Regions from separate parts of the Streptomyces sp. NPDC005017 genome, predicted to be linked through region 2. Evidence: riboswitches for the same ligand, from Rfam matches in the RefSeq annotation. Region 2 holds a riboswitch; each other region holds the start of a gene.
The links. Region 2 has a riboswitch for cyclic di-AMP ahead of ACFYR0_RS15165 (M23 family metallopeptidase). Riboswitches for the same ligand answer to the same signal wherever they lie in the genome.
Positions count from the first base shown of each region.

Region 1: another riboswitch for cyclic di-AMP. It lies ahead of ACFYR0_RS25955 (transglycosylase SLT domain-containing protein); the one in region 2 lies ahead of ACFYR0_RS15165 (M23 family metallopeptidase).
Region 3: another riboswitch for cyclic di-AMP. It lies ahead of ACFYR0_RS09265 (M23 family metallopeptidase); the one in region 2 lies ahead of ACFYR0_RS15165 (M23 family metallopeptidase).

Region 1 is NZ_JBIALD010000019.1:8,496-17,849, forward strand. Features, by position in the region: gene ACFYR0_RS25945 (outer membrane lipoprotein carrier protein LolA) at 1-1,223, opposite strand, end outside; gene ACFYR0_RS25950 (polyprenyl synthetase family protein) at 1,627-2,637, opposite strand; cyclic di-AMP (ydaO/yuaA leader) riboswitch at 3,594-3,721, shown strand; gene ACFYR0_RS25955 (transglycosylase SLT domain-containing protein) at 3,727-4,197, shown strand; gene ACFYR0_RS25960 (HAD family hydrolase) at 4,271-5,095, opposite strand; gene fahA (fumarylacetoacetase) at 5,434-6,645, shown strand; gene ACFYR0_RS25970 (M56 family metallopeptidase) at 7,164-8,102, shown strand; gene recQ (DNA helicase RecQ) at 8,150-9,354, opposite strand, start outside.
Region 2 is NZ_JBIALD010000008.1:222,864-232,217, reverse strand. Features, by position in the region: gene ACFYR0_RS15185 (CobW family GTP-binding protein) at 1-1,055, shown strand, start outside; gene ACFYR0_RS15180 (DNA topoisomerase (ATP-hydrolyzing) subunit A) at 1,183-3,639, opposite strand; gene ACFYR0_RS15175 (M16 family metallopeptidase) at 3,876-5,282, shown strand; gene ACFYR0_RS15170 (M16 family metallopeptidase) at 5,279-6,667, shown strand; cyclic di-AMP (ydaO/yuaA leader) riboswitch at 6,964-7,125, shown strand; gene ACFYR0_RS15165 (M23 family metallopeptidase) at 7,139-7,906, shown strand; gene ACFYR0_RS15160 (GntR family transcriptional regulator) at 8,209-8,904, shown strand; gene ACFYR0_RS15155 (HPr family phosphocarrier protein) at 9,120-9,354, opposite strand, start outside.
Region 3 is NZ_JBIALD010000005.1:4,240-13,593, forward strand. Features, by position in the region: gene ACFYR0_RS09245 (MFS transporter) at 1-417, shown strand, start outside; gene lhgO (L-2-hydroxyglutarate oxidase) at 600-1,808, shown strand; gene trmB (tRNA (guanosine(46)-N7)-methyltransferase TrmB) at 2,280-3,137, shown strand; gene ACFYR0_RS09260 (PrsW family intramembrane metalloprotease) at 3,188-4,513, shown strand; gene ACFYR0_RS09265 (M23 family metallopeptidase) at 4,623-5,663, opposite strand; cyclic di-AMP (ydaO/yuaA leader) riboswitch at 5,675-5,830, opposite strand; gene ACFYR0_RS09270 (PP2C family protein-serine/threonine phosphatase) at 6,070-7,233, opposite strand; tRNA gene ACFYR0_RS09275 (tRNA-Met) at 7,421-7,494, opposite strand; gene ACFYR0_RS09280 (dihydrofolate reductase family protein) at 7,629-8,759, opposite strand; gene ACFYR0_RS09285 (MarR family winged helix-turn-helix transcriptional regulator) at 8,821-9,330, shown strand.

The DNA.
Region 1 (9,354 bases), on a different contig from region 2:
TTCACCAGGGCTTCCTCGGTGACCGCGCCGACGTAGACCTTGCCGTCGTCGGTGATCAGGGCGTTGATCAGGCGGGTCTTGAAGACCGTGCCCGAGCCGAACTTGCCGTCGACCTTGTCGCCGAGGGAGTCCAGGAAGCCGCCGAACTGGCCGCCCACCTCGTCGCCGGAGGGGACGCCCTCGCCGCCGGTGTCCAGGACGGCGATCGCGTTCCAGCCCTCGCCGATGGTCTGCGGACCGTCCGCGGACCCGCCCTCGGTGCCCGGCTCCAGGCCCTTCCCGAAGCCCTTCCCGAAGTCCCCGAAGCCGCCGTCGCGGGAGGCGCCCGGAGCGTCGTGCCCGGCCTCGCCCTCCTCGGTGACCTTCGCGCCCTCGGGCGGGGTGAAGTCGAACGTGGAGGCGGCCGGCCTGGCGAAGCTGACCTGGGTGAAGCCGACGTCCAGGACGGCCGCGCCGCCGCTCGCCGGGGTGAGCGTGAACTTCAGCGGCGTCCAGGTCTTCGCGTCCACCGCGATGCTGATCGCGCCGACGGTCGTACCGGACTGCTTGGGCTCGATCAGCAGCTTGTACGCGTCGCGGCCGGCGACCCGGGCGGTGCCGTCGACGGTCACGGACGTGGTGTCGTCGGCCGCCTTCAGGGCCTCCTCGGCGAAGTCCTTCGGCGTGGCGGGCACGTCCTCGGGCTCGGCGGGCTCGGCCGTCGTCGAGTGGTAGACCTCGTTGGACCGGCTGTCGTAGCCCCAGACGTCCTTGCCGTTGTGGATGACGCTGTACTCGGCGGCGTCCTGGAGGAGCGACAGCTTCTGGCGGTCGGGGCCGTCGGCGGCCACGCGCAGGGTGTGCGTGCCCGTGGCCAGCTCGGTGAGCCGGGCCGACGGGTCGGCCGCGGAGCCGTCGCCGCCGTCCGCGCCCCGGGCGGCGCCGGAGAACAGCCCGCTCTCCAGTCCGCCGAGGTCGGGCAGGCCGAGGTCGGTGTTGATACGGACCGTGCCGGACAGCTGCTCGGTGTCCGACTCGGCGATGTTCTGGACGACTTGCTCCGCGCTGATCTTCGGCAGGTCGGGGCTGCCGGAGCTGGCGAGCGCGGGCACGAGCCCGATGGTCGCCGCCGCCACGCCGGTCACCGCGACCGGGACGATGTACCGCGTGGCCCTGCGTCGGCCCGCGCTCGGGCCGTCGGCCTCCGAGGCGGCCGTGGTCTCGTCGGATTCGTACGGTGCCATGTGTGCCCTACCTCCGTGTCGGCGGCGGCCGTTCAGCTCGATGCGCACTGTTCACCCTGAGCCGCCATTCTCACCCGAATCGGTGAGGAGTGGTGTTTTCCGTGTGGTCTCCATCAGACCAAACCGGGGGTGGCGACGCGTCACTCCGCGGAGCCAACTCCACGTACTCCTGCGGTATGACACGCGAGGGCGGCGCCTCCCCCGACCCGTAGGGGTCGGGGGAGGCGCCGCCCTTGGACAGGCAGTTGGGGGGCGGAGCTCCGGGTGGTGGTGCCGGGGGAGCCGGGCCGTGGTGCAGGGGGAGCCGGGTGGTCGCTTCGGCGAGGGACGACGGGGCCTGCGGACCGCCGGGGCGGTGTGGTGCGGAGCCCCCGTGGCCCTCGGGCCGTCCCCCTGGGGGCCGTCAGCCCGCCCGGTGCACCACCGCGTCGCAGAGTTCCACCAGGGACGCCTTCGCGTCGCACTCCGGCAGGGGCGCGAGCGCGGCGCGGGCTTCCGAGGCGTAGCGGACGGTGTCGCGGCGGGCGTGCTCCAGGGCCGGGTGCTCGCGCAGCGCGGTGAGCGCCTCGGCGTGCCGGGCGTCGTCGGTGAGGTCGGAGTCGAGCAGCTCGCACAGGGCGAGGTCCTCGGCGAGTCCCAGCCGGGCGGCCCGCTCGCGCAGCCGCAGCACGGGCAGGGTGGCGATGCCCTCGCGCAGGTCGGTGCCGGGGGTCTTGCCGGACTCGCGGGAGTCGGAGGCGATGTCCAGGACGTCGTCCGCGAGCTGGAAGGCGACGCCGAGCCGCTCGCCGTACTGGGTGAGCACGTCGACGTAGGTCTCGTCGGCGCCGGACATCATCGCGCCGAACCGGCAGGAGACGGCCACCAGCGAGCCCGTCTTGCCGCTCAGCACGTCCAGGTAGTGGTCGACGGGGTCGCGGCCGTCGGCGGGACCGGCCGTCTCCAGGATCTGGCCGGTGACCAGCCGCTCGAACGCCTCGGCCTGGACGCGGACCGCCTCGGGGCCGAGGTCGGCGAGGATGTGCGAGGCACGGGCGAAGAGGAAGTCGCCGGTGAGGACGGCCACCGAGTTGCCCCAGCGGGTGTTGGCGCTGGGCACGCCACGGCGTACGGCCGCCTCGTCCATCACGTCGTCGTGGTACAGCGTGGCGAGGTGGGTCAGCTCGACCACCACGGCCGAGGGCACTACGCCGGGCGCGTAGGGGTCGCCGAACTGGGCGGCGAGCATCACGAGCAGCGGCCTGAACCGCTTGCCGCCGGCCCGCATCAGATGCTGGGCGGCCTGGGTGATGAAGGGGACCTCACTCTTGGTTGCCTCGAGCAACCCTTCCTCGACTGCCGTCAATCCGGCCTGGACATCGGCCTCCAGAGCCTGGTCCCGCACGCTCAGCCCGAACGGCCCGACGACGGTCACGAGGGTCTCCTGTCTGCTGGTGTCCACCGGCGATTACGCGGTTTGTCGATAGGTCGCCGCCATCACTCAAGTCAGCGTATCCGGTCACGATTCGATCACTGCCGCCACCCACCCCGCAGGCAGGGCGGTATCGCGGCACGGCCGGTATGTTGCCGATCAACCGATAAGAACGGACATTTATCCACTTAATCGAACGGGTTTCACAGGGATCGCGCCATTCGCATTCGCCCGCCCTCCCCGGCGGGATCGCCCCCCAGGATCCGCGTACCCCGCTTCCGGACGGGGCGCGCCCGCGCGGACGCTCCGGCAGGGGCGCCCCCGCCCACGTCCGGCGACCCGCCGCGCTCGGCGACCCGCCGCGCCCGCGGAGGTCCGGGAGGCGACCGCCACGCCCACGGGACGCGGCCTGGGAGGCGACCGCCACGCCCACAGGAGGCCACGGAAGGCGGCCGCCGCGCCCCGGGAGCCACGGAAGGCGACCGCCACGCCCGCGGGAGCCAGGGGAGGCGACCGCCACGTCCGCGGGAGGTCCGGGAGGCGACCGCCACACCCACGGAAGGCGGTCGACCCGCCCGGCCCCGGGCTCCGAGATCCGCACCCGGGAGAGGCGGATCCCACGAGCGGTCAATTGAGGGAGAGTTGGGCCTGATGCCCGAATTGCCGTTCTTGCGGCCGACGGTGAGTTGGCTCACTGGCGGGCCCCCACGCCGAACCGCGCACCCAGGGGTCACGAGGGGCGCCCCGCCCTGCAATTGCACGGCGGCCGCCAAAATGGATCAAGTACCCCAAACAGCCTGGATCATGCCGGGTCGGCTCATTGTGTGAATCCCGCGCTTGTTTCGGTCATGCGCTCTCGCATACGTTCCGGGCCAGCCGGGCGGACGCCGAATCCTGCCGCCGCCCACAGCATCCGACGACCAGACGCAGCGGCAGGAGCGGGGGACCCAGGCAGGTCGCCGGACCGAACGTCGTACCAGGTACGAGGCGCGGTACGGCTCGGGGTGAAGCCGTGTCCGAAAGGGCAGGGCCGGGCGCCTTTCCGCCCGAACCCGACAGCTCACCTCGCAGGCGCCGGAGAGGAACACCCCCATGCCTGCGACCACGCACGCAAACCGCCGCCCCCGTCTCGCCCGTGCCCTCGCCGCCGCCGGTGTCGGCGCCGCCGTGCTGGCGCTGCCGATCGTCGGCGCGACCACCGCGTCGGCCGCCCCCACGGCCCCCACGGCCGCGACCGCCTACCCGAGCAACCTCGACGGCTGGATCCGTCAGTCGCTCGACGTGATGGCCCAGAACGGCATCCCGGGCACGTACGACGGCATCTACCGCAACGTCATGCGCGAGTCCTCGGGCAACCCCCTCGCCATCAACAACTGGGACTCCAACGCCGCCGCCGGCACGCCCTCCAAGGGTCTGCTCCAGGTCATCGACCCGACCTTCGCGGCGTACCACGTGCCCGGCACGGCGTTCGACCCGTACGACCCGGTCGCCAACATCACCGCCGCCTGCAACTACGCGGCCGCGCGCTACGGGTCGATCGACAACGTCTTCGGCGCCTACTGATCCCTCCGGCCGGCCGCCGAGACCCGGGCAACACATCCGATCTGATCGGATTCACCCGGATATGCCCGGCGTGTCAGCCGTAGAGTCGTTCGAGGACGACGGCGATGCCGTCGTCCTCGTTCGAGTGGGTGATCTCGTCGGCCACCGACTTGAGTTCGGGGTGGGCGTTGGCCATGGCGACGCCGTACTCGGCCCAGTCGAACATGGGGATGTCGTTGGGCATGTCCCCGAAGGCGATGGTGTCCTGCGGGGTCAGGCCGAGATGCCGGGCCGCAAGCGCCAGGCCGGTCGCCTTGGTGATGCCGCACGGCTGCAGCTCGACCGTGCCGGGCCCCGACATGGTGACCGTGGCCAGCGAACCCACCGCGCCGCGCGCGACCGTCGCCAACTCGTCGTCGCCCAGGGTGTGATGGCGCAGCAGCACCTTGCTGATCGGCTCGCACCACAGGTCGTCGCGGCGCTCGACGCGCAGCGCGGGCAGGGTGGGGTGCGGCATCGTGTAGCCCGGCTCGATGAGCGTGAGCCCGTCGACGCCGTCCTGGTCCACGGCCGCGTACACCTGCCCCACCTCGGCCTCGATCTTGCCGAGCGCGGTCTCGGCCAGCTCCCGGTCCAGCGTCACGGACCACAACAGCCGGTCCGCACCGGCGTCGTAGAGCTGCGCGCCCTGTCCGCACACCGCGAGGCCCGTGCTGCCCAGCTCCTCCAGGAGCGGACGCACCCTCGGCGCCGGCCGGCCGGTCACCACCAGATGCCGGGCGCCCGCGGCCTCCACCAGGGCCAGCGCGGCACGCGACCGGTCGGAGAACGTGTCGTCGCCGCGCAGCAGTGTGCCGTCCATATCGGTGGCGACGAGCGAGAAGGCGGTGCGGTCGGCATATGCGGTGGGTGCGGCCATGATCAGAGAATACGGACATCGAACCCCCCGGACCCCCCGCCTCGGAGACTACGACAGGCGCCTCTCCGAGCTCACGCGCCTCTTCAACTTCCTTTCGCGCTCCGGCATTTCACCCCCAAGTGGGGCCGACCGGATGGCTCGGCCCGGTGGCCCGGCTCCGTTCGGCGCGGTTCGACCGGTTTCGGCAGCGGCGACGCGGCCGGGAATCGACGGCGGCTCCGCCTGACGACGCCGGGCGGCTCGGCCGTAACGTGTGGCGCAGTCACGTGCCGTCCGAACGCGCGGCACGCGAGCGCACGGCACCGCACACGGCACGCACGAGAGCGAGGCAGAACCGCATGCCCCCCTTCGATGTCCCCGAGGGCGACCCCTTCGGTCCGCACAACCTTCCGTACGGCGTGTTCTCCACCGGGGACCCGCACGCCCGGACCGTCGGCGTCCGGCTCGGAGACCACGTCCTAGACGCGGGCGCGGCGGCCCGGGCCCTCGGCTCCCCCTACGCCACGCTGCTCGCCCAGCCGTCCCTGGACCCGCTGCTGGCCGCCGGCCGCACGGCCTGGTCGGACGTCCGGCGCGCACTCACCGCGTGGGTGACGGTCCCCAGCTACCGCGAGACCGTCGAGCCGCTGATGCACCCCCTCGACTCGGTGACCCTGCACCTGCCCTTCACCGTCGCGGACTACGTGGACTTCTACGCGTCCGAGCACCACGCCCGCAACGTCGGCCAGATGTTCCGTCCCGACGCCGAGGACTCCCTCACCCCGAACTGGAAGCACCTGCCGATCGGCTACCACGGCCGCTCCGGCACCGTCGTGGTCTCCGGCACCGACGTCGTACGGCCCTCCGGGCAGCGCAAGGCCCCGGCCGACCCCGCCCCGGTCTTCGGCCCGTCCGTGCGCCTGGACATCGAGGCCGAGGTCGGCTTCGTCGTCGGCACGCCGTCCACGATGGGCACCCCCGTGCCGCTGGCCAGCTTCCGCGACCACGTCTTCGGCCTCTGCCTGCTCAACGACTGGTCCGCCCGCGATCTCCAGGCCTGGGAGTACGTCCCCCTCGGCCCCTTCCTGGGGAAGTCCTTCGCCACCTCGGTGTCGGCGTGGATCACCCCGCTCGAGGCCCTGGAGGAGTCCCGCGTCGCCGCCCCGGAGCGCACCCACCCGCTGCTGCCCTACCTCGACGACGCCGACGAGGAGCCCTACGGCTACGACCTGCGGATCTCCGTCGCGGTCAACGGTCAGGTCGTCTCCGAGCCCCCCTTCTCCACCATGTACTGGACCGCCGCCCAGCAGCTGGCCCACATGACCGTCAACGGTGCCTCCCTGCGCACCGGTGACCTCTACGGCTCCGGCACGGTCAGCGGCCCCGCCGAGGCCCAGCGCGGCTCCCTCCTGGAGCTGACCTGGAACGGCCGCGACCCCTTCGAACTCCCCGACGGCAAGCGCACGTTCCTCGAGGACGGCGACGTCGTCACCCTCACCGCCTGGGCCCCCGGCCCGGACGGCATCCGCGTCGGCCTGGGCGAGGTCACCGGGCGGATCGTGGCGGGCTGAACCGGCGCCCCGGTGCGGCGGGTGGCGCCGGGCAGGGCACGGTGACGCACGGCCGGTGCGGCGGGTCAGCCGGGCGGGACGGACCTGTGCGGCGGGTGCGCCGGGCGGGACGGGCCGACTCGCGGCCGGTGCGGCGGGTCCGCCGGGCAGTGCTGGCCGACGCACGGCCGGTGCGGCCGGGCGGGACGGGCCGGGGCGCAGGCGGTGAGTGAGGACGGCCCGGGCGGCCTGGGCCGCGATCGGTGAGGAGATCCCCGGCGGCCGGTGCCGCGATCCCGTGAGGGTGGGTCGCGGCCCGGCCCGCCGGGCGACGGACTGGCGACGGCCGGGCGACGGACTGGCGACGGCCGGGCGGCGGCATGGCTCCGGCCACTACCGGATCCCCTCCCGATCCGCTCACGCCGATTCCTTACGCCCACCGCCCCCCGCCGTCATACTGGCGGCGAGCGCGTCCCGCCGCGCGCGCAGCGAGGCACCGCACCCCCGCCCTACTCCCGATCAGGACCGGAGCCCGTGGCATGACCGTCTGCCTGCTCCTGCTGAGCCTTCTCGCCCTGACGGCCGCCGTGCCGGCCCCCCGCGCGCTCACCCGGGCCGCCTGGCCCGAGCGGGAGCCCGTGGTCGCACTGTGGGTGTGGCAGTGCCTCGTCGCGACCGTCCTGCTCTGCTGTCTCACCGCCCTCACGCTGAGCGCCGCCGCCGTCTTCCAGACCGTCCGCGCCCATGTCTTCGCCCCGGCGCCCGCCGAGGTGACCGCCGCCTACGACCTCACCGCCGCCCCGCCCTGGGCGACCGCCCTCACCGTCCTGCTGGCCTTCGGAGCGGCCTGGACCACCGCGATGCTGGCCCGTGAGCTGGTGGAGGCCCGCCGTCGGCGTGGACTGGCCCGCGCGCAGCTGCGCGAGCGCGCCCCCGACCTGCCCGCCGGGCTCCCGGCCTCGCGCGGCCCCCTGCTGGTGCTGGAGGACGAGTACCCAGACGCCTGGTGGATGCCGGGCAGTCCGCCCCAGCTGGTCGTCACCACCGGCGCGCTGCACCGCCTCACCGACCACCAGCTGGACGCCGTGCTCACCCATGAACGCGGTCACGCCCGCGCCCACCACGACTGGCTGCTGCATCTGTCGACGGCCCTTGCCACCGGCTTTCCCCGGGTGCCGCTGTTCGCCCACTTCTGCGACCAGACCCGCCGGCTGGTGGAGCTCGCCGCCGACGACACCGCCTCGCGCAGGTGCGGCCATCTCACCGCGGCCCTGGCACTGATCGAGCTGAACCAGCACCGCGGCGTCCTGTCCTGCGCCTCCAGCGACCGTCTGCTGCGCGAGCGCGTGGACCGCCTGCTCCAGCCGCCGCCCCGCCTGGACCGCGGCCGGCGCGCCCTGACGACCACGGTCGCGGCCCTGGTCCCGCTGCTCCCGCTGCTGATCACCTTCGCGCCGGGGCTGACCGCGCTCAACTGACCCGGCGCCCCCTGCGCCGCCCGGTCCGCCTCGGGCGCCCCTCCCGCCTACGCCCAGTCGTCCGGCTCGGGCTCGGCGTCGAACTCCGGCCAGTCGTCCGGCGCGGCGGCGGCCTCCTCGCCCGGCCCCGTGGAGCCGGGCTCGCCGTCCAGCGCGGCCAGCACTCCGAGCACGCCCTCCCCGTAGGTCGCCAGCTTCTTCTCGCCGACGCCGTTGATGGAGCCGAGCTCGCGCACCGAGCCGGGCCGGGCGAGGGCGATCTCCCGCAGCGTGGCGTCGTGGAAGATGACGTACGCCGGGACGCCCTGCTCCCGGGCCTGCTCGCCGCGCCAGGCGCGCAGCGCCTCGAAGACCGGCTGAAGCTCCTCGGGCAGCTCGACCGCCGCCGCCTTGGGCTTGCGCTCGCCTCTGCCGGAGGACGAGCCCGACCGCGATCCGGCGGGCTTCTTCGGCTCCTTGCGCAGCGGCACCTCGCGCTCGCGCCGCAGCACCGACCCGCTCTCCTCGGTGAGCACCAGCGTGCCGTACTCCCCCTCGACGGCGAGCAGTCCCTGCGCCAGCATCTGGCGGACGGCACCGCGCCATTCGGCCTCGCTCAGCTCCTCGCCGATGCCGAACACGGACAGCTGGTCGTGGTCGAACTGGATCACCTTCGCGGTGCGTCTGCCGAGCAGGATGTCGACGATCTGTCCGGCGCCGAACTTCTGCCCCCGTTCGCGCTGGAGCCGCACCACCGTCGACAGCACCTTCTGGGCCGCGACCGTGCCGTCCCAGGTCTCGGGCGGTGTCAGACAGGTGTCGCAGTTGCCGCAGGCCGTCGAGTCGGGGTCCTGGCCGAAGTAGGTGAGGAGCTGTGCGCGCCGGCATCGCGCGGTCTCGCACAGGGCGAGCATCGCGTCCAGGTGGGACGCGGCCCGGCGGCGGAACGCCTCGTCGCCCTCGCCGGACTGGATCAGCTTGCGCTGCTGGATGACGTCGTTGAGCCCGTAGGCCAGCCAGGCCGTCGAGGGCTGTCCGTCGCGGCCGGCCCGGCCCGTCTCCTGGTAGTAGCCCTCCACGGACTTGGGCAGGTCGAGGTGGGCGACGAAGCGCACGTCGGGCTTGTCGATGCCCATGCCGAAGGCGATGGTGGCCACCACGACCAGGCCGTCCTCGCGCAGGAACCGGGACTGGTGGGCCGCGCGGGTGCCCGCGTCCAGGCCCGCGTGGTACGGCACGGCCTCGACGCCGTTGGCGGACAGGAACTCCGCCG
Region 2 (9,354 bases):
AGATCGACGCCCTGGCCGTGGCCGGCGCGCTGGGCGACTCGACCGTCTCCCTCGGCAACGGCTGCCTGTGCTGCGCGGTGGACGCCAGCGAACTAGACGCCTACCTGGAGCGGCTCGCCCACCCCGCGGCCGGGATCGACGTCATCGTCATCGAGGCCAGCGGCCTGGCCGAACCCGAGGAACTCGTGCGGATGGTGCTGGCCAGCGAGCTGCCGGACATCGTCTACGGCGGGCTCGTCGAGGTCGTGGACGCGGTCGAGTTCGACGACACGCGCGCGCGGCACCCGGAGATCGACCGGCATCTCGCCCTCGCCGACCTGGTCGTGGTGAACAAGACCGACCGGGCGACGGACGCCGAGCGCGTGATCGGCCTCGTCCGCTCCCTCGCCGACCGCGCGGCCGTCGTCCCCGCCGCCTACGGCCGCATCGACCCGGAGTTCCTCTTCGACTGCCGGCCCGCCGAGGAACGCGTCGGACAGCTCTCCTTCGACGACCTCTACGAACGCCGCGAACGGCACGACGACACGGCCCACGACGACCGCGAGGTGGCCGAGGGAGCCGTCGGCCACCACCACGCGGACCACCCCTCGGCCGACGGCCACGCCCGTCACGCCGGCCACCTCCACACCGCCTACGACAGCGTGTCCTTCGTCTCCGGACTGCCCCTCGACCCGCGCCGCTTGATGAGCTTCCTCGACAGCCGACCGGAGGGGCTCTACCGGATCAAGGGCTACGTCGACTTCGGACCCCACGACCCGCGCAACCGGTACGCCGTGCACGCCGTGGGACGGTTCCTGCGGTTCCGGCCGGAGCCCTGGGCGGCCGGTGCGGAGGCCGAGGACCGCCTGACCCAGCTCGTCCTCATCGGCTCCGGTATCGACGCGGCCGCCCTCGCCAAGGAGCTCGACGCGTGCAGGAGCGACGTCCCGCACGCCGACGAACACGGCATGTGGGGCGTTCTGCGCTACGTCCGCGACCCCGAGGCCGACCTCGGCCCGCAACCGGCGGCGGAACCGGGCGACGACCCCGGCCCCGCAGAAGACACGCGCCCTTAGAAGCCCGCCCCCGAGAAGGCGCCCACCAGAGGGCACCCTCCCAAAGCCCCCCTCCAGAGGACGCCTCCTCCGGAAGACCGGCCCTTCCAGGGCACCCACCCTGGAAGACCCGCCCCAGAAGCCCGCCCTACAACACCCGCCCCGCCACCACCGACACCGTCTTCGCCAGCGAGACCCCCGAGCCGTCACGGCGCGGATCGGGCTCGGGCAGCTCCACCGGCGTGCCGTTCTTCTGCGCGGCTCGCGCCGGAGCGGGGCCCGCCCAGGCCAGGGACAGACAGTCCTCGCCCTTCAGGAACCGCTGGCAGCGCACACCACCGGTGGCCCGGCCCTTGCGCGGGTACTGGTCGAACGGGGTCAGCTTGGCCGTGGTCTGCACGGAGTCGTCCAGCGTGCCGCGCGAGCCCGCCACGGTGAAGACCACCGCGTCGGCCGCCGGGTCCACCGCCGTGAACGAGATGACCTTCGCGCCCTCGGTGAGCTTGATGCCCGCCATACCGCCCGCCGGACGGCCCTGCGGACGCACCTGCGCGGCCTGGTAACGCAGCAGTTGCGCGTCGTCCGTGATGAAGACCAGATCCTCCTCGCCGGTGCGCAGCTCCACCCCGCCGACGATCCGGTCGCCGTCCTTGAGGGTGATGACCTCCAGCTCCTCCTTGTTCGACGGGTAGTCGGGCACGACGCGCTTGACCACGCCCTGCTCGGTGCCGAGCGCCAGACCGGGGGAGGACTCGTCGAGCGTGGTCAGGCAGACGATCGTCTCGTCGCCCTCCAGGGAGACGAACTCCGCGAGCGGCGCCCCGCCCGACAGGTTCGGCGCGGTCGCCGTGTCCGGCAGCTGGGGCAGGTCGATCACGTTCAGCCGCAGCAGCCGGCCGGACGAGGTGACCACACCCACCTCGCCCCGCTGGGTGGCCGGCACGGCCGAGACGATCACGTCGTGCTTGGTGCGCCGCCCGTCGGTGTCCTCCGGCAGCTCACCCGTCGCCGTACGCGCCATCAGGCCCGTCGAGGACAGCAGCACCCGGCACGGGTCGTCGGCGACCTGGAGGGACACCGTGGGGGCCGGGGCGCCCGCGGACTCCAGCAGGACCGTACGGCGGTCGGTGCCGAACTTCTTGGCGACCGCGGCCAGCTCGTTGGAGACCAGCCGGCGCAGCTCGGTGTCCGACTCCAGGATCCGGGTCAGCTCCTCGATCTCGGCGTTCAGCCGGTCCTTCTCCGACTCCAGCTCGATCCGGTCGAACCTGGTCAGGCGGCGCAGCGGCGTGTCGAGGATGTACTGCGTCTGGACCTCGCTGAGCGAGAAGCGCTCGATCAGGCGCTCCTTGGCCTGCGCGGAGTTCTCGCTGGAGCGGATCAGGCGGATCACCTCGTCGATGTCCACCAGGGCGGTGAGCAGGCCCTCGACGAGGTGCAGCCGGTCGCGGCGCTTGCCGCGGCGGTACTCGCTGCGGCGCCGCACGACCTCGAAGCGGTGGTCGAGGTAGACCTCCAGCAGCTCCTTGAGGCCGAGGGTGAGCGGCTGGCCGTCGACGAGCGCGACGTTGTTGATGCCGAAGGACTCCTCCATCGGCGTCAGCTTGTAGAGCTGCTCCAGGACCGCCTCGGGCACGAAGCCGTTCTTGATCTCGACGACCAGGCGCAGGCCGTGCTCGCGGTCGGTGAGGTCCTTGACGTCGGCGATGCCCTGGAGCTTCTTCGAGCCGACCAGGTCCTTGATCTTGGCGATGACCTTCTCCGGGCCGACCGTGAACGGCAGCTCGGTGACGATCAGGCCCTTGCGGCGCGCTGTGACCGTGTCCACGGCGACCGTGGCGCGGATCTTGAAGGTGCCGCGGCCGCTCTCGTAGGCGTCGCGGATGCCGGCCAGGCCCACGACCCGGCCGCCGGTGGGCAGATCCGGGCCCGGAACGTGCCGCATCAGGGTGTCGAGATCGGCGTTCGGGTACTTGATCAGATGGCGGGCGGCCGCGATGACCTCGCGCAGGTTGTGCGGCGGCATGTTCGTCGCCATACCGACGGCGATGCCCGAGGCGCCGTTGACCAGCAGGTTCGGGAAGGCGGCGGGCAGGGCCACCGGCTCCTGCTCCTGGCCGTCGTAGTTCGGAGCGAAGTCGACCGTGTCCTCGTCGATCGACTCGGTCATCAGGCTGGTGGCCTCGGCCATCCGGCACTCGGTGTACCGCATGGCGGCGGGCGGGTCGTCGTTGCCCAGCGAGCCGAAGTTGCCGTGTCCGTCGACCAGCGGGACCCGCATCGAGAACGGCTGGGCCATTCGCACCAGGGCGTCGTAGATCGACGCGTCGCCGTGCGGGTGGAGCTTGCCCATGACCTCGCCGACGACCCGGGCGCACTTCACGTAGCCGCGCTCGGGGCGCAGCCCCATCTCGTTCATCTGGTAGACGATGCGGCGGTGCACCGGCTTGAGGCCGTCGCGGGCGTCCGGCAGGGCGCGGGAGTAGATGACCGAGTACGCGTACTCGAGGAAGGAGCCCTGCATCTCGTCCACGACGTCGATGTCGAGGATCTTCTCCTCGAACGACTCGTCGGGCGGCGGGGTCTTCGTGCTGCGGCGGGCCATCGCTGCCGGCTCCTTGATCTGAAGCGTGAACGGGATCTGACGCGGACCATTGTGGACCTCGGTACTGACAACACCGGACGAGGACCCGGCCACACGTGCCCGCAGGCTACGGGATCTCGCTCTCGGCGTACGGCGGCCGGGAACTCCACCGGTGGTCCGCACGCTTGCATACAGTGGCAGGACCGGCAGGAGAACAGCGGTTTTCAGCGACCGCGACAGCGATCGAAGGGACGTACATGCCCATGGGTCACACGGCCACAGACCAGGCAGGCTCCGGGGGCCTGACAGCGACCGAGCACCGACTGGCCAACGGCCTGCGCGTGGTGCTGTCCGAGGACCACCTGACCCCGGTCGCGGCGGTGTGCCTCTGGTACGACGTCGGTTCCCGCCACGAGGTCAAGGGACGAACCGGTCTGGCTCACCTCTTCGAGCACCTGATGTTCCAGGGCTCCGGACAGGTCAAGGGCAACGGCCACTTCGAGCTGGTGCAGGGCGCGGGCGGCTCGCTCAACGGCACCACCAGCTTCGAACGCACGAACTACTTCGAGACCATGCCCACCCACCAGCTGGAGCTCGCCCTCTGGCTGGAGGCCGACCGCATGGGCTCGCTGCTCGCGGCCCTGGACGACGAGTCCATGGAGAACCAGCGCGACGTCGTCAAGAACGAGCGCCGCCAGCGCTACGACAACGTGCCCTACGGCACCGCGTTCGAGAAGCTGACCGCCCTCGCCTACCCCGAGGGCCACCCGTACCACCACACCCCCATCGGCTCGATGGCCGACCTGGACGCGGCGACCCTGGAGGACGCGCGCGCGTTCTTCCGGACGTACTACGCGCCCAACAACGCGGTCCTGTCCGTGGTCGGCGACATCGACCCCGAGCAGACCCTCGCCTGGATCGAGAAGTACTTCGGCTCCATCGCGGCCCACGACGGCAAGCCGGCCCCGCGCGACGGCACCCTCCCCGACGTCATCGGCGAGCAGCTGCGCGAGGTCGTCGAGGAGGAGGTCCCCGCGCGGGCCCTGATGGCCGCCTACCGGCTGCCGCACGACGGCACGCGCGCGTGCGACGCCGTCGACCTCGCGCTCACCGTCCTCGGCGGCGGCGAGTCCTCGCGCCTGTACAACCGGCTGGTACGCCGTGACCGTACGGCCGTCGCGGCCGGCTTCGGCCTGCTGCGCCTGGCCGGGGCGCCCTCGCTGGGCTGGCTGGACGTCAAGACCTCCGGGGACGTCGAGGTGCCGGTCATCGAGGCCGCCATCGACGAGGAGCTCGCGCGGTTCGCCGCCGAGGGGCCGACCGCCGAGGAGATGGAGCGCGCCCAGGCGCAGTTGGAGCGCGAGTGGCTGGACCGGCTCGGCACGGTCGCGGGCCGGGCCGACGAACTGTGCCGTTTCGCCGTGCTGTTCGGCGACCCGCAGCTCGCCCTGACGGCGGTGAAGCGCGTGCTGGAGGTGTCGGCCGAGGAGGTCCGCGAGGTCGCCGCGGCCCGGCTGCGGCCCGACAACCGCGCGGTGCTCGTCTACGAGCCGCTGTCCCCGGAGTCCGCGCAGCACACCGAGGACGAGGACTTCCCCGAGGACCCGGAGGCCGAGGCCACCGTCGAGGCCGGTGCCGACACGAACGAGGAGACGGCCAAGTGACCGAGCTCGCCACCATGGACTTCCACCCCCAGCCGCAGCCCGGCGACGCCCGGCCCTGGGCGTTCCCGGCGCCCGCGCGCGGGACCCTCGACAACGGCCTGACCGTGCTGCGCTGCCACCGCCCCGGCCAGCAGGTCGTCGCCGTCGAGGTGCTCCTGGACGCGCCGCTCGACGCCGAGCCGGCCGCCCAGGAGGGCGTGGCCACGATCATGGCCCGGGCCTTCTCCGAGGGCACCGACAAGCACTCCGCCGAGGACTTCGCGGCCGAGCTGGAGCGCTGCGGCGCCACCCTCGACTCGCACGCCGACCACCCAGGCGTCCGTCTCAGCCTGGAGGTTCCCGTCTCCCGGCTGGCCAAGGCGCTCGGCCTGCTCGCCGACGCGCTGCGGGCCCCCGCCTTCGCCGACAGCGAGATCGAGCGGCTGGTGACCAACCGTCTCGACGAGATCCCGCACGAGCTGGCCAACCCGGCCCGGCGCGCGGCCAAGGAGCTCTCCAAGGAGCTGTTCCCGGCCGACTCGCGCATGTCCCGCCCGCGTCAGGGCTCCGAGGAGACGGTCACCGCGATCGACTCCGCGGCCGTGCGCGCCTTCTACGAGCGGCACGTGCGCCCCGGCACGGCCACGGCGGTCGTCGTGGGCGACCTGGAGGGCGTCGACCTGGACGCGCTTCTCGGCGACACCCTGGGCGCCTGGACGGGCTCCAAGGCCGCGCCCCGGCCGGTCCCCGCGGTGACCGCCGACGACACCGGCCGGGTCGTCATCGTGGACCGGCCCGGCGCCGTCCAGACGCAGCTGCTCATCGGCCGCGTCGGGTCCGACCGGCACGACCGCGTGTGGCCCGCGCAGATCCTCGGCACGTACTGCCTGGGCGGTACCCTCACCTCCCGCCTGGACCGCGTCCTGCGCGAGGAGAAGGGCTACACCTACGGCGTGCGGTCGTTCGGCCAGGTGCTGCGCTCCGCGCCCGACGGCTCGGGCGTGTCGATGCTCGCCATCAGCGGTTCCGTCGACACCCCGAACACCGGCCCCGCCCTGGCGGACCTGTGGACGGTACTGCGCACGCTCGCGGCGGAGGGCCTGACCGACGCCGAGCGGGACGTCGCGGTGCAGAACCTGGTCGGGGTGGCGCCGCTCAAGTACGAGACCGCCGCCGCGGTCGCGGGCACGCTGGCCGACCAGGTCGAGCAGCACCTGCCCGACGACTTCCAGGCGACGCTGTATCAGCAGCTCGCCGCCACCGGCACGGTGGAGGCCACGGCGGCCGTCGTGAACGCCTTCCCCGTGGACCGGCTGGTGACGGTCCTGGTCGGCGACGCGGCGGAGATCAAGGAGCCGGTGGAGGCCCTCGGCATCGGTGAAGTGACCGTCGTGGCGGCCGAGTAGGGACGTGAGGGCACGCGCGCGTGGCGAGGAGGCCGGCGTCACGCGCGTGAGGTCCTGCGGTGACGAGCGCGAAGGACCCGAACGCGGACAATCCACGTCACGCGCGCGCGGGGCCCTGGTGACCGGAGTGTCACCAGGGCCCGTTTTTGTCTGTATTGACAGGGGATTGCGGGAGAGAAGTCCCATCTGCCCTGTGGCATGCGCTACAAATCCTCTGATCGGTTTGAGGATTGGAAGACAGTCCCCTTAGCGTCATGCGGGCTGTTCGTCAGGCAGTGCGCCGCAGCCGCGGCACCGGACAGTCATCGCCGAGTCCCCCACGGCGCGAGCCAGGGGAGCCGGGGACCCACCGAAGTCCCTGGGGTGAATCGGACGCCCGCGCGCAGGCGAGGGGGTCCGTAGGAGACCTTCCTGCTCCGAACCCGTCAGCTAACCCGGTAGGCGAGAAGGAAGGAAAGGACCAGCCACTACATGGCGTTCACCCGCGCCACCGGGAAGCACCGCCGTCCCAGCCGGATGCAGCGCGGCACCGTCCGCGCGGCGGGCGTCGCGGCGCTCGCCACCACCGGCGCCATCGGCACCCTGGCCGCTCCGGCCCTCGCAGCCGAGCAGCCCGAGACCGAGCAGACCGGTCTGCTGCCGGTCATCACCCTCGGCGACTCGGTCGCCGACCAGATCGACGCCCAGGCCGACGCGCAGAAGCTGGCCGCCGAGAAGGCGCTCGCCGAGCAGCGTGCCGAGGCGGCCGCCAAGAAGCGCGCGGAGGAGCGTGCGGAGGCCGCCCGCGAGGCCGAGGAGCGCGCCGCCCGCGAGGCCGAGCGCAAGCGTCTGAACACCTTCGTGTCGCCGATCGCCGGCTCCTACGTCTCCACCGGCTACCGCACCGGCGGCGCCGTGTGGTCCTCCGGCAGCCACACCGGTGTCGACTTCCACGCCGCCAGCGGCACGGTCGTCCAGGCCGTCGGCATGGGCACCGTCGTCGAGGCGGGCTGGGGCGGCGCGTACGGCAACCAGGTGGTCGTACGGATGCACGACGGCACCTACACCCAGTACGGCCACCTGTCCTCCATCGCCGTCGCGGTGGGCCAGTCGGTCGTCCCGGGCCAGCAGCTGGGGCTGTCCGGCGCCACCGGCAACGTCACCGGCGCGCACCTGCACTTCGAGGCCCGCTCGGGCGAGGAGTACGGCTCGGACATCGACCCGGTCTCCTACCTGCGCTCGCACGGCGTGAACATCTGATCCCCGTGTCCGCGCCCACGTGGGCACCGCTCAGCGGGTGACCACGTACGCCGTACCGAAAGCCCCGGCCGTCACGGCCGGGGCTTTCGACGTTCCCGCCCCCTCGGAGGGGCGCCGCTCCTGTAGCCCAGGTGTTCGCCGCCCGTCGCCGAGCGTTCGATTCGGCCGTCCGGAGGCGGTCGTATGTCCAAAAAATATTCATGGATTCCGGCCGGCCTTCGGAAATTCGGCGTGATTGCAATAGAGTCGCTGAACACACGTCAATCGTCGACGTTTCACGGGGATTAATGCGGAGGTCGGTCATGCGTGTTCCGGCGCACTCGGTGTGCACGGCGATCCGGGACGACATCGTCGCGGGTGTCTACGAACGCGGCGGCCGGCTCACCGAGGAAGTGCTGGCGAAGCGCTACGGCGTCTCGCGCGTCCCCGTCCGGGAGGCCCTGCGCACGCTGGAGGCGGAGGGGTTCGTGGTGACCCGGCGGCACGCGGGCGCCTGTGTCGCCGAACCCACCGAGCAGGAGGCCGCGGACCTGCTGGAGATGCGCATGCTGCTGGAGCCGCTCGGCGCCTCCCGGGCCGCGCAGCGCCGCACCGAGGCCCATCTGAAGGTGCTGCGCGGTCTGGTGCGGCTGGGCCAGGAGCGGGCCAGACGGGGCAGCAGCGACGATCTGAGGTCCCTGGGGAGCTGGTTCCACGAGACGCTCGCCCAGGCCTCCGGAAGCCCCGCGCTGATCTCCGTGCTGACCCTGCTGCGACACAAGATCGCCTGGATGTACTCCGTGGAGCCGCCGGCCGGTCCCGTGGAGTCCTGGGCCGAGCACGGCGCGATCGTGGACGCGGTGGCGCGCGGCGACAGCGAGCGCGCGCGGGCGGTCACCGCCCTGCACGCCGAGCGGGCGAGCGCGGCGCACCGGCTGCGCATTCCCGGCGCGGTGGACCGCGCCGACCGCGTGAGGACTTCGCAACATCCCGTAAACATGTCGGGTCTGCGGCATTAACAAGCGCGCCGTATACAAAGAGGAGATATTCGCGGTGGAGGTGTATTTCCGCTGCCTTTTTCGCGTGCGCCGGTAATTCCGGCTGTGCGCTCCAAGGTATGCCCGGAGAGTTCTCTCGCCCGCCGCGGGAATTGCTGCCGGTGTCCCGGGAAACGGCAGAAGCCGCGTCACCCGGACGGGTGACGCGGCTTCTGTACGTGAGCTGCTCGGGCCGCTCAGACGGTCTCGGGGAGCTCCTCGAGACCCTCGGCGACCAGCTTGGCCAGACGGTCGAGGGCGACGTCCGCGCCCTCGGCCTCGGAGGCGAGCACGATCTCCTCGCCGCCCTGGGCGCCCAGGCCGAGGACGGCCAGCATGGAGGCCGCGTTGACGGGGTTGCCGTCGGCCTTGGCGATCGTCACCGGGACGCCTGAGGCAGTGGCGGCTCGGACGAAGATGGAGGCGGGGCGG
Region 3 (9,354 bases), on a different contig from region 2:
AAGGCCGCCGAGGGCTGGCTGGAGCGCTCACGCGACGGCGACAACGACCCCGGCTGGCTCGGCTTCTACTCCTACGACCGCTTCGCCGCGGACGCCGCCGAGTGCTACCGCGACCTCAAGGCACCCCGCCAGGTCCGCCGCTTCACGGAGTACGCCCTGTCCAAGCCGACGGAGGAGTTCGTGCGCTCCCACGGCCTGCGGCTGGTCGTCTCCGCCGTGGCCGAGCTGGAGTCGGGCAACCTCGACGCGGCGTGCGAGCAGGGCGTGCGGGCGGTGGAGGTCGCCGGGCGCATCTCGTCGGCCCGGACCACGGAGTACGTGAAGGATCTCCTGCACCGCCTCGAACCCTACGGGGACGAGCCGCGCGTGGTGGAGCTGCGCGAGAGGGCCCGGCCCCTGCTGATGACTCCGGCGTAGCGGCGGGGAGCCCCGACGTCCGTCCGTACCGGTGACAGGGCCGCCGCCGGCCGTACGCGTGCCCGCGGTGACGCCCCGGGCCGCCGCACCCCCCGCGTTCCCGGACGGACACCGCGAAGGCACTGGGTTTCAAACGATTGTCAGTGGCGCAGTGCACTATCGAACCCGGGAGGTGGAGCCAGGTGCGTTCAATCGGGTACGACTGCGATGTGCTCGTGATCGGCGGTGGGATCGTCGGGCTGTCGACCGCGTACGCGGTCACGCGTGCCGCGCCCGGCACCCGTGTGACGGTGCTGGAGAAGGAGCCGGGTCCCGCCCGGCACCAGACCGGCCGCAACAGCGGAGTGATCCACAGCGGCATCTACTACCGTCCCGGCTCGCTCAAGGCGCGCTACGCCGTGCGGGGCGCCGCCGAGATGGTCAAGTTCTGCGCCGAGTACGGCATCGACCACGCCGTCACCGGCAAGCTGATCGTCGCCACCGAGCGCTCGGAGCTGCCCCGGCTGCACGGACTCGTGCAGCGCGGCCGGGAGAACGGCATTCCGGTGCGGGAGCTGGGTTCCGCGCAGATCGCCGAGTACGAGCCGGAGGTGCGCGGCCTCGCGGCCATACACGTCGGCAGCACGGGCGTGTGCGACTTCGTCGGGGTCGCCCGGCAGCTGGCCGAGGCGTCCGGCGCCGAGATCCGCTACGGCGCGCAGGTCGCCCGGGTGGACCGCCGCCCCGACCTCGGGGTGGCCGTGCGGACCTCCCGGGGCGACATCGTCCGGGGCCGCGTCCTGGTGAACTGCGCCGGGCTGCGCTGCGACGAGATCGCCCGGATGACCGGCGACGAGCCCGAGATGCGGATCGTCCCGTTCCGGGGCGAGTACTACGAGCTGGCCCGGCCCGACCTGGTGCGCGGCCTCGTCTACCCGGTGCCCGACCCCGCCTTCCCCTTCCTCGGCGTCCACCTCACGCGCGGGTTCGACGGCGGTGTCCACATCGGGCCCAACGCGGTGCCGGCGCTCGCCCGCGAGGGCTACGGCTGGTCCACCGTGCGCCCCCGCGAGCTGGCCACCACCCTCGCCTGGCCCGGGGCCTGGAAGATGGCCCGCCGCCACTGGCTCTACGGTGCGGGCGAGCTGCACCGCTCCCTGTCCCGGTCCGCCTTCACCGCGGCGGTGCGCTGGCTTCTGCCCGCCGTGACAGCTCGGGACCTGGTGCCCGCCCCGGCCGGGGTCCGGGCCCAGGCCGTACTGCGCGACGGCACCCTCGTCGACGACTTCCTGATCAAGGAGGGGGACCGGGCCGTCCACGTCCTCAACGCCCCCTCCCCCGCCGCTACCGCCTCCCTGCCGATCGGCCGGGAGGTGGCCCGCCTGGCGCTGACGGCCCTGGCCCGGGTCTGAGACGGGCGGGACCGACCGTGAGGCGGGTGGCCGGTGGCGGGGTGTGGGGTCGTTGGCGAGTGGCCGGTGGCCGGTGGCCGGTGGCCGGTGGCGAGGGCATCGGACGGGTCGCGGGGAATCCTTCGCTTGCGTCCTGGGCGGCGGGGTCAGGTGCTGCCGTCCGGGGGCGGGAGGTCGGCTGAGGTGACCTCCTCCATGGCCGGGCGGCCGAAGGCCATGCGTGCTGGGGCTCCGGGACGCGGTGCCGCCGGGCGGCAGAAGGACGTGCGCGCGGAGGCTCCAGGACCCGGTGCCGCCGACCGGCCGAAGGGCGTGCCCACGGGGGCTCCGGGACGCGGTGCCGCCGGGCGGCAGAAGGACGTGCCCACAGGGGCTCCGGCGCCCGGTGCGCGTCCCCGCCGGGCCGCGCACCGCCCCCGGCCCGCCGCGCGGACGCCCCGCGCATCCCGCCGCCGTAGACTCGACCCCACTGTGTCTGAGTCGCCCCACACCCCCGCAGCCCCGCTTCCCCGCGCCAAGGGAGAGCCCCGTTTCCCCGACGGCCCGAAGGCCGACCCCGCCGGGTCGCACTTCGAGCGGCGGATCCGGAGCTTCCAGCCGCGCCGCAGCCGTGTCACCGCCGGTCAGGCCGACGCGCTCCAGCGCCTGTGGTCCAGGTGGGGCCTGGACATCGACGGCCACAAGATCCCCGACCTCGGCGAGCTGTTCGGCAACGACCGCCCCGTCGTCCTGGAGATCGGCTTCGGCATGGGCGAGGCCACGGCGCAGATGGCCGCCGCCGACCCGCACACCAACATCCTGGCCGTGGACGTCCACACGCCGGGCCAGGGCAATCTCCTCGGCCTCGCCGACCGCACCAGCCTGTCCAACGTCCGTGTCGGCAACGGCGACGCGATCATCCTGCTCCGCGAGATGCTCCTCCCCGACTCCCTCGACGGGCTGCGCGTGTACTTCCCCGACCCCTGGCCGAAGAAGCGGCACCACAAGCGCCGCCTCATCCAGCCGGAGTTCCTCACCCTCGCGGCCACCCGCCTCAGACCGGGGGCCCTGGTGCACTGCGCCACGGACTGGGAGCCCTACGCCGAGCAGATGCTGGAAGTCCTGACGGCCCACCCCGACTTCGAGAACACCCAGGACGACGGCGGCTTCGCACCACGCCCCGCCCACCGGCCGCTGACCCGTTTCGAGGGCCAGGGGCTGGACAAGGGCCACGTCGTGAACGATCTGCTGTTCCGCCGCGTGAAGCCTGTCGGGGCCACAGAGACCGCGGAGACCGATCAGTCCACCGCTTACGGAGCCCCCACCCCCCACGAACCTCCCGGCGCCTGAGCCCCTTACGCAACTGCGGGGCGCGCCCCTGTCTCGTTAGGGTCGATGTCGTGGCCATCTTTCCCCCGTACCCGACACCCCCCGCACAGGACCCGCTCGGCCGCGGCTCGCGGCGGCACCCGCACTGGTGGCAGCGCGTCTGGGTGCGCTACGCGGCGCTGACGGTCCTTCTCGCGCTCTCCGGCCTCGTGATCCTGGCCCTGGTGCGCGAACAGACCGGTACGGACGGCTTCCTGGTGGGCCTGGGCCTCGCGGTGCTGCCCGTGCCGCTGCTCATAGCCGCGTTCCGCTGGCTGGACCGGGTGGCGCCGGGCCCCTGGCGGAACCTGGTCTTCTGCTTCGCCTGGGGGGCCTGCGCGGCGGCGCTGATAGCCATCGTCGCCAACAGCTTCGCCACGAGATGGATAGCCACCGCGACGGCCGACCCGACCAGCGCGGACACCCTCGGCGCCACGCTGGTGGCGCCGGTCGTCGAGGAGTCCGCGAAGGCCGCCGCGCTGTTGCTGGTCTTCCTGTTCCGCAGAGGCGACTTCACCGGGATCGTCGACGGGGTCGTCGTCGCCGGTGTCACCGCGACCGGGTTCGCGTTCACCGAGAACATCCTCTATCTGGGCAACGCCTTCGGCACCGACCAGCTCGCCGGCGACTCGGGCATCGCCTCGGTGACGGCCGCGACCTTCTTCGTCCGCGTGATCATGTCCCCGTTCGCGCATCCGCTCTTCACCGTGCTGACCGGCATCGGCTTCGGCGTCGCCGCGCTGTCCGGCGAACGCCAGCGTCTGCGCCGCGTGCTGCTGCCGCTGGCGGGCCTGCTGACGGCGATGGGCGTGCACGCGCTGTGGAACGGCTCGGCGACCTTCGGCCCGTACGGCTTCTTCGCGGTGTACGGGGCGTTCATGGTCCCCGCGTTCGGCCTGCTGACCTGGCTGGTGATCTGGACCCGGCAGCGCGAACTGCGCACGGTGCGCGAGGAACTGCCCGCTTATGTGGCGGCGGGCTGGCTGACGCCCGGGGAGCCGTACGCGCTCGGCTCGATGCGGGCCCGCCGGACGGCCCGTCAGTACGCCCGGCACCACCTCGGCTCACCGGGCAGACGGCAGGTGGCGCAGTACGAGGCGTACGCGACCTCGCTGGCGTTCCTGCGGCACCGGGGGCGCAGGGGCCGCGCCGGCGCGGACTTCGTCGTACGGGAGCGCGAGCTGCTGCACGAGCTCTGGGCCCGGCGCGAGGCGGCCCGCCCGGCACTCCGGTACGCGGTGAGGACGACTGCTCCCGCGCCGCAGTACTACGGGCCCTACGGGTCCTACGGACACCACGGGTACGGCGTCCAGGGACTTCCCGGCGGCCGTCCCGTCCACAACCCGTACCGCACATGAGGAACCGGCAGCCCTGACGTCGGGGGGTTGCCGTCAGGACCGCCGGGGATCGGGGAAGTCCTCGAGCGGTGTGCGCGCCGGGGCGCACGGCCGGGGACCTCCCGGGTCGTCAGGGGTTGAGGCCCTTGCTCTGGAGCCAGGCCATCGGGTCCACGTCGCCGCCGCCGGTGTGCACCTCGAGGTGCAGGTGCGGACCGGTGACGTTGCCGGTGGCACCCACGCGTCCGATCACGTCACCGGTGTTGACCTGCTGGCCGACGCTGACGTTGATCGAGGACTGGTGGGCGTACCAGACCTCGGTGCCGTCCTCGAGGGTGAGGACGGTGCGGTAGCCGTAGGAACCGCTCCAGCCGGCCTCGGTGACCGTTCCGGTGTGGACCGCCTTCAGCGGGGTACCGGTGGGAGCGGCGAAGTCCAGACCCGTGTGGTAGCCGGAGGACCACATGGAGCCGGCCTGTCCGAAGACGGAGGTGAGCGTGTACGAGGAGGTCGGCAGCGTGTACTGGCGGGCCAGCTCGGCGAGGCGCTCGGCCTCGGCCTTCTTGCGGGCCTCCTCCTCCGCGGCGGCCTTCTCGGCGGCGGCCTTGGCCTCCGCCTCCTTCTCGGCCTTGGCGGCGGCTTCGGCGGCCTGCTTCTCAGCGGCGGCCTGCGCGGCCTCGACGGCCCTGGCCTCGGCCTGGTCCTGCTGCTGCTCGGCCTGCGCCATGATGCGGGCGCGCAGGGCCTCACCGGCGTCGGTGGTGCCCTCGGTGGTGTCGGCCGTGGTGGTGCCGATGGAGCTGAGCGGGGACGCGGCCTGCGGCGTCTCCTCGACGGGCTCCTCACCCGGCAGGAAGGAGCTGACGGAGGGCAGGTCGGGCATGGAGATGGCGACCGGCGGCTTGCCGGACTGGGCGCTGGCCATACCGCCGGCACCCACGGCGGCTATGACGCCGACGCCGAGGACGGTGGAGCTGCGGGCGAGACCGCCGCCGCGCTGCTTGGAGACCCGGTGCTTGCCGCGCACGGGACGGACGGAGTCCGCGGTGGGGTTCCACTCCTCCCACGGGCCGTCGTCGGTGCGGGGACCGCCGTAGACGAAGGTCTCGGTGTCGGCGGTGCGCTGGCCCGGCACGAACGGGGCTTGCGGGACAGGCGGGTTGGACGCCACGTGGGCGTGCTCCTTTCCTTCCTTCTCGCCTACCGGGTTAGCTGACGGGTTCGGAGCAGGAAGGTCTCCTACGCGCGTATATCTGCCGATTTCGCGGCGGATTACGCCCGATTCACCCCAAGTTGGTGGTTCCCCGGTTCCCTTGCGGGATTCGGCGCGTGCGCACGGAGCCGCCTCTTGTGACGGCTGGGACGACCGCGCTGCGTTATCGGACGTTAATAGAACCGGGTGCCTAATTCCAAGCCGTTCAGCTTGATCATTACAGTTTCCGGCCAGGACTTTCGGACCATGAACGGCCAAAAACGGGCGACTTGACCGCGACTCGGTACCGCCCCAGTTTCTGACGGTGACTCAGATGTTATGCGGAGGGCAGTCGTCCGATCACCTGGGGTGACATCGGCCCCTCTCAGGCCCGCTCCCGCGCCGCCGCTCCCGGCCGCCGTACGGCGAGCAGCGCCATGTCGTCACCGAGCGCGCCCCCGGTGTGCCGACGCACCTCCCCCACGAGGGTCTGGAGCAGTTGCTCAGGCCCGCGGAAGACCCGGCCGGCGAGCCGGGCCCCGGGGTCGTAGAACACCCCGTCGGCGTCGCGCGCCTCGGACAGCCCGTCGGTGTGGAGGAGGAGCGTGGCCCCGGCGGGGAAGGGCCGTTCCTCGGCCTGTACCGGGAGGGGCTCCAGGTCTCCCAGGCCCAGCGGCAGCGCCGCGACGCGTGGCTCCAGGGTGTGCAGGGTGCCGTCGGCGTGCAGCACGAACGGGGGCGGGTGCCCGCGGTGGAGCAGGCGTACGATCCCGTCGCCGTGCGGGAGTTCGGCGAGCACGGCGGTCGTGAACCCCTCCTCGGCCTCCGGCCCGAGCCGCCGCCCCACATCGCGCTCCAGGGCCCGCTCCAGGCGCTGGGCGATCGTCTCCAGTGCGGCCTCCTGCTCGGCCGCCTCCCGGAACGCCCCGATGACGACGGCGACCGCGGACACCGCGCCCATGCCCTTGCCGCGGACGTCCCCGACCACGAGCCGTACGCCGTGCGGGGTGTCCTGCACGGCGTACAGGTCGCCGCCGATGAAGGCGCCCCGCTGTGCGGCCTCGTAGCGGGCGGCGATCTCGAAGCCGCCGATCCGTCCGGGGGGTTGGGGCAGCACCGCACGCTGGGCGGCCTCGGCGATCTCCCGCACCGAGGCGAGCCGCTCGCTGCTGCGGCGCACCAGGTTGTTGATGACGACGGCCAGGAAGGCCACCGTCCCCACGGTGATCTCCTCGGTGACCGACTCGGCCTCCAGCGCGATACCGAGGAAGACGTGCACCACCACCACGACCACGAGCGCGACCAGACCGGTGAGCAGCGTGCCGCGCCGGGAGTAGAGCGGGGCGGCGACCAGGGGTGCGGCGGTGAAGAAGGGGGCGGCCGTGTGCACGGAGGGGGTGAGCAGGTCGTAGACGGCCCCGACGCCGATCAGCAGGGCGGGCAGGGCGCGGACGAAGGTCCGGGTCCAGGAGGCCCGCCGTCGTTCGGCGGGCGGCGGGCCGACGCGCCGGCCGCGCGCACCGGCGCCCCTCTCCTCACCCGGCGCCACCCTGTCTCCCGCAGCCTTGGTCGCGGGCCGCCGCTCGGCCGCGTCCGTCCAGGGTCACGGCCCCGGGCGTGGGCGGCGAGCGGGGGCGGTCCGACCGGGGGAGAAGAGGAGTGGGAAGCGAAGGGACCGAAGGGAGACGACTCAGGGCCGGTGCCCATTCGCATGGACACCGGCCCTGAGTCTTCAGTAGCGGGGACAGGATTTGAACCTGCGACCTCTGGGTTATGAGCCCAGCGAGCTACCGAGCTGCTCCACCCCGCGTCGATGAAACCAGTGTACGCCATCCGCGGGACCGGACGCACAGCGGTTTCCCCCGCCCCCGCCGAGCGGCCTTTCCGCCCTTCGGAGGAGCGGGCCGTGGCCCTGCCGCCGCAGGGCCACGGCCCTTCAGGACTTCAGCCCGGCAGATGCAGATTGGGCGCCTTGGCCGACTCCTCGTACGCGGGGAGCACGACGACGTCGACGCCGTGGGCCGCGAGCAGTCCGCTGCCGTCGGCGGCGGTGACGAAGGTGTCGGGCTCGCGCCAGGCGGTGACGACCCGGCGTACACCCGCGTCGAGGATGAGCCGGGCGCAGGGAGCCGGGCGGGAGGCGCGGTGGGCGCAGGGCTCCAGGCTGGAGTAGACGGTGGCGCCGGGCAGCCGCGGGTCGGCCGGGTCGATCTTGGCGAGCGCGGCCTCCTCGGCGTGCGCGACGGGGTCGCCACCCTCGCGGGAGTGGCCGCGGGCCAGCTCGGTGCCGTCGGCGGCGACCACGACGGCACCGACGCTGAACGCGGTCTCCGAGGGCGGGCACAGCGCCGCCAGCTCGCAGGCCAGGGCCAGCCAGTGCCGGTCGGCGGGAACGGCGAGGCCCGCGCCGCCGGGCTGCGTGGGCTCGTAGCGCATCAGGACCACGTCCTCGATCCGCCGGCTCTCCGCCAGCCGCAGCCGCCCGTCCTGGTACCCGCCGGGCCCGAACAGCCGGGGCGCCCCGGGGTCGCCGACGAACAGGGGCGCGAGGACGAGCTGGAGCTCGTCGGCGAGCTGCTGCTGGAGCATCTGGGTGTGCACGGTGCCGCCGCCCTCGACCATGAGCCGCCGCACCTCCCGTACGTCGTGCAGATGCTCCAGTACGTCCCGCCAGTCGAGCCGGTCGCCGAGCCCGACGATGTCGGCGGGGACGCCGGCCCGGGTGGCACGCTCGGCGCCCTCGCCGGTCGTGTACAGGACCTTCTCGCCGCCGGTGTGCCAGAAGCGGGCGTCGGGGTCGAGGTCGCCGGTGGCGCTGACGCAGACCTTGAGGGGGAACTCAGGCTGTCCGGCGGCGAGGCGCGCGGCCCGCCGTTCGGCGGAGTTGACCAGCAGCCGGGGGTTGTCGGCGCGCAGGGTGCCTGCGCCGATCAGGATCGCGTCGCAGGAGGCGCGTACCTCGTCGACGCGGTCGAAGTCGGCCGGCGAGGAGAGCAGCAGTCGGTCCGGGCCGGTGTCGTCGAGGTAACCGTCGAGGGAGACGGCGGCGGAGAGCAGGACGTACGGGAACGGCATCGGCGCGGTCTCTCTCGGCAGACAACTTGGTTCAAGTTTGAAGCAAACTTACACTGGCGGCATGACGACCCGCTGGCTCACCCCCGACGAGCAGCGCGCCTGGCGCGCGTACGTCGCCGCGACGCACCTCCTGGAGGACGCGCTGGACCGGCAGCTCCAGCAGGACGCCGGCATGCCACATCTGTACTACTCCATCCTGGCGACTCTCTCCGAGGCCCCGGACCGCCGGCTGCGCATGACCGACCTGGCCGAGGCCCTGAAGATCACCCGCAGTCGGCTGACGTACGCCGTCACCCGCCTGGAGAAGGACGGCCTGGTCGTACGGGAGGGCTGCCCGTCCGACCGGCGCGGCAGCATCGCCGTCCTGACGGGGGAGGGCATGGCCGTCCTGGAGCGCACGGCACCCGGCCACGTGGAGACCGTCCGCACCCATCTCTTCGACCTGCTCACGACCGACCAGGTACGCCATCTGGAGGAGATCTGCACCCGGATCAAGGGCGGCCTCGAGCAGGCGCCCACCGAGGAGGTGCCGTGGCTGCGGCGGTCGTGCGGGGCGCGGGAGGAGCAGTAGGGGGCGCGGGGCGAGCGGTAAGGG